2 regions of the Rhodococcus sp. IEGM 1354 genome follow, and region 2 is predicted to be linked to the other one. Evidence: riboswitches for the same ligand, from Rfam matches in the RefSeq annotation. Region 2 holds a riboswitch; the other holds the start of a gene.
What was found. Region 2 has a riboswitch for cyclic di-AMP ahead of QM588_RS06350 (C40 family peptidase). Riboswitches for the same ligand answer to the same signal wherever they lie in the genome.
Positions count from the first base shown of each region.

Region 1: it holds a riboswitch for cyclic di-AMP, as region 2 does, so the genes downstream of both, QM588_RS08555 (resuscitation-promoting factor Rpf1 domain-containing protein) here and QM588_RS06350 (C40 family peptidase) in region 2, are expected to answer to the same signal.

Region 1 covers NZ_JASHKT010000003.1:294,365-296,559, forward strand. The annotation lists gene QM588_RS08545 (helicase-associated domain-containing protein) at 1-275, opposite strand, end outside; gene QM588_RS08550 (hypothetical protein) at 337-525, shown strand; gene QM588_RS08555 (resuscitation-promoting factor Rpf1 domain-containing protein) at 604-1,215, opposite strand; cyclic di-AMP (ydaO/yuaA leader) riboswitch at 1,224-1,432, opposite strand; gene QM588_RS08560 (YccF domain-containing protein) at 1,703-2,077, opposite strand; gene QM588_RS08565 (hypothetical protein) at 2,081-2,195, opposite strand, start outside.
Region 2 covers NZ_JASHKT010000002.1:393,587-395,781, reverse strand. The annotation lists gene QM588_RS06355 (C40 family peptidase) at 1-244, opposite strand, end outside; gene QM588_RS06350 (C40 family peptidase) at 635-1,189, opposite strand; cyclic di-AMP (ydaO/yuaA leader) riboswitch at 1,206-1,368, opposite strand; gene QM588_RS06345 (hypothetical protein) at 1,484-1,681, opposite strand; gene QM588_RS06340 (DEDD exonuclease domain-containing protein) at 1,935-2,195, shown strand, end outside.

The DNA.
Region 1 (2,195 bases), on a different contig from region 2:
AGAGTGGCCCTGGTGACCGGGCGCTCGTAGGCCTCTTCGATGGCCAGGATCTCGAGCACGGTCAGGGCCAGGGTGTCGAGGGTGTCCGCAGTGTGCAGGATCGACCGGCGTTGCTCGGCCCGGCCGGCGAGGACTGCCAGCGAGGCGGGCGGCGGCGCAGTCAGATCCGGACGCAACGACATGGCCTTGATCAGCTCCGCGTCGGTGCGAGCTGCGATCCACTGAGGCAGATCGGGAGGCATGTCGGTGTGTCGGGGCGCAGTCGTGTCGGTCATCGTCTATCAGATTAGAGACCTGGGCTGGTGCTCGCCGCAGGGCAGGTGTCAAAATGGGCCCATGGTGAACAAGTCGAAGAAGCCCTATGTCGATCCAGGCTGGCCGGAAACCGCTCGCGGTGACCACGCGGTGACCGAACTCTCGTCCGCTCGATCGGGTGGCTTGTCGCCCTTCGGCGAGGACACCGAGTTCCCGCTGCCCGTCGAAGACCTGCCCTACGCCCATCCGGTGACCGTCGTCAATCGCTGACAACGGCGCCCGAACACGAGAAAGCCCCCGACATCGTCACGATGTCGGGGGCTTTTCTCGTATGCGGCGGGTTCTTGCCTACTGGGGCAGGAACGCCTTGTTCGCCTGGTAGAAGCTGACGACCTGCGGATCGAGCTGGATGCCCTGCGCGGCGTTCTGGACGAACGACGCGATCTGGGGATCGTTGGTGATGTTCTGGACGGCGGTGACGATGCCGTTGACGACCTCGGCGGAAGCATCGATCGACGGGATCGACGTCAGATCGGGGAGGGCGGGAACTTCCGGTGCCTTGGGGGTGACCGGAACGCTGCGCTCGGTGGGTGCGCTGCTCAGACCGAGGCTCGAGGAGCAGGCAGGCCATGCGCCCCAGCCCTGCGAGTCGAGGACCTTCTCGGCGACTGCGATCTGCTCTTCACGGCTGGCCTGGTTGGCCGTTGCCGCGTACTGCTGTCCACCGTGTGCGTTCCAGGTGCTGGGGGAGAACTGCAATCCGCCCTGGAAGCCGTTGCCGGTGTTGATGCCCCAGTTGCCGCCTGCTTCACACTGTGCAAGGCGATCCCAGTCGGAATCCGGTGCCGCGTTGGCGGTGCCGGTGAAGGCGATGCCCGCGGTGCCCATGATGGCACCGGTGACGGCTACCTTTGCGACGGTCTTGCCAGTGGTGCTCGGCTTGCGATGACGTCCGCTCATACGAGTTGAAATCCTCTCCACACGCGCCTGCGAGGTCAGCTGTCGGGTTCGGGCTGAGAGGTAGCCCGGCCTTCTTGCTCTTCCATATCGGATGAGCAATTGGGCTTCACCCCAAGGGAACTAGGTGCGGCTTCGTGAGTCGCTACAAGTTCCCGGTTGTCCGTGGAGGACGTGGGTCCCCCGTCCTCGTCCCCTGGGTGATCGTCGAGGGTTGTTCCGGTTCCCGCGGGACGAGGTTTGGCGCTGCGGGCCGGAATTCGGCCGAACTTTCCGGCCGCTGCTGACCGTACTGAAATTCCCGGGTTACGTCACTATTTGGTAACTGTCGATTTTTTCGTGTGTCAGCGACCGTCCCGACGGTCTGATTCCGGTCGCTCGAATAGGCCCAGCTAGTGGCTGTTCTCGGTGATCGACCCCGTGCTGTTGCCGGTCTGTTACCGAAGCGTTATGTGACGGAAGTCACATCAACCGAGGGGGCCTCGAAAGGTCACCGAACCGCAACGATGTCTTTTCCCAGCGGCATCAGCGAGACCGGAATCAACTTGAGGTTCGCGATCGCGAGCGGAATACCGATGATCGTGATGGCCATGGCGATCGCCGTGACGACGTGTGTCAGCGCCAGCCACCACCCGGCGAGGACGAGCCACAGCACGTTGCCCACGAGGGCACCCGAACCCGCACCGGGCTTGTCGACGATCGTCGACCCGAACGGCCACAGGGCGTAGACGCCGATGCGGAACGACGCGATCCCGAACGGAATGGTCACGATCAGGATGCACAGCAGGAGTCCCGCGAAGAAGTAGCCGAGTGCGAGCCACAGTCCGCCGAACACGAGCCAGATGACGTTCAGGAGCAGTCGCATGATCTATCGCGCCCGTCGGCCGGAGAGCAGCGCGTACACCAGGGCGAGCACGAATCCGGCGGGTGCCGAGAACATCGCCGTCAGGTACAGGCCCAATGGCGGCTTGGCGTCGGAGAAG
Region 2 (2,195 bases):
TGTCCATGGCGGGTTTGAGCTGCGCCAGCTGCGACTGGGCGGCGTCGAGGGCCGCCCGACTGGCATCGACGGCGGTCTGCGCATCGAGCTGCTCGCGAGCCCGAGCGTCAAGATCGATCTGCGCGTTGTGCAGCGACTCGTTGGCCTGTTCCGACTCCCTGGACAGCTCCGCCAGCTTCGCCTGCGCGTCGGAAGCCGAGCCGAAGCCCGGATCGGCGGTCGCCGTCGTGATCGGCACCACCATGATGCACGCGGCCGCAACGGCTGTGGTCACCGAGCTACCTACTAGCCGTAGAACTCGGGTGGTTCTCGATATCGCCACGGAAAGCGACTCTCCGTCCTGACATATGCCATTCCAGCTGGAGTGGCGGTTGGAAAAAGTGACCGGAACCGAACGATACCCATGCTCAGCTGGGCGCGGACCTGAACACGGTCCGAAATCGACGCAGTCTGCAGGTGACAGATCACAAACCAAACGTCGGAGAGGTCTCGATCAGATTACGAACTGGGCGCTCTGCTGTCCACCGTACCGGCGTGTCACCCGAAAACCGTCCCCGGAAACGACACCAGGGCCGAACCGTCGAAACGGATCGACCCTGTCGGTCGGTACACAACTCCGGTCCGAGTGCTCGGCTCAGTAGCGTCGAGCGCCGTCGAACGGCATCGATGCCAGCGGGGCGACCTTGACCGGCACTCCGGAGGTCGATGCGTGGACGACGTTGCCGTCACCGACATAGATGCCGGAGTGCGAGCCGCCGTAGAACGACACCACGTCGCCGGGCATCAGGCTGTCTCGCGAGACCGGCGTGCCAGCGGCGGCCTGGTCGTAGCTGGTCCGCGGCAGGCTGATGCCGGCCTGCTTGTAGGCCCACTGGACCAGTCCGGAGCAGTCGAACGAGTCGGGACCCGATGCGCCGTACACGTACGGAGCACCGATCTTGGACTCGGCCGCCTGGACAGCCTTGGCAGCCGGGGTGACCTGCGGGGTAAGGGGTGCACCCGGAGCGGGCATGCCGGGAATGTTGAGGGGAGGGAGACCCGGGATGTCAGGAATCTCGAAGGTTCCGACGCCGGGGATGGTGACAGGGGCCGCCATTGCCGGTGCAGCGGGGAGAATCACCACGCCTGCCGTGAGCGCTCCGGCTACGAGAGCTCGCCGCAATGTTCGGTTGGAAAGTTGTGACGCCACGAAAGATGGTGCTCCGTTTCTTCCACTCGTCCGCCGACCGAGTTAGCTGACGGGTTCGGGCTGGGAAGAGCAGCCCTACCCACCGGCCACCATCGGTGACTCGGCGGGATTCACCCCAGTAAATATCGGGTTCCCGGTACGAACACTCTCGCGAGTGAACGATTAGGCGGTGACTTGCGACGCCACTCCGGTTTGGACTGGCAAGACTCCGCAAGGTCTCAGGAAGGTTACGAAATGGCATACCCCTGTGTCGACCCCAACGCGCCGAACGGACCGAATTCGGCCGTGTTCTCGCTACCCGGCGCGTTGATCGCCCGGTGTGTCACGAGTCGATAACAGGGGAACATCCGCGGTGCCGTCGTCGTTCATCACGAGCTTGAGCGCGGGCACCATACCGACCTCGGCGAGTACTCCCATGGCACCCAGTTCTTCCTGCTCGAGGGTGATTCGAGACGGCGAACCGACCCATTGCCCATCCGATCTCTCGGGCATCCCAGGAGCCCCCAGAAGCACCGTCACAACGCAGTCGGCACAGGCGATGTCACGAACCAGGCAGTCACTGCAGTCGATGATCATTGTGATCCTTGTCTCTTTGTCGGGTCGGACGGTGTAATCGGCCGATCGAGCGAAAGATAGCGCCAGCCACCGACAGGTTCCGCGACTCGACGATCGGCACCGACCGACACGATGCCCTCCGACGCCGTGGTCGGCGTTCTTGTCGGAGGTCGGCCCTAACGTCGTCGCAGTGAGCCTGCCGATCCAGCTGACGTTCGACGAACTCGACACCCCACTTCACGCCACCACGTTCGTCGTTGTCGACCTCGAAACCACTGGCGGCAGCGCCGACACCGAGGCAATCACCGAAATCGGGGCAGTCAAGGTCAGAGGCGGCGAGATCATCGGCGAATTCGCTACCCTCGTCGACCCGGGCAGATCGATCCCGCCGTACATCGTCGAGTTGACCGGCATCACGACGGCGATGCTCATCGGGGCTCCCCGCATCGAA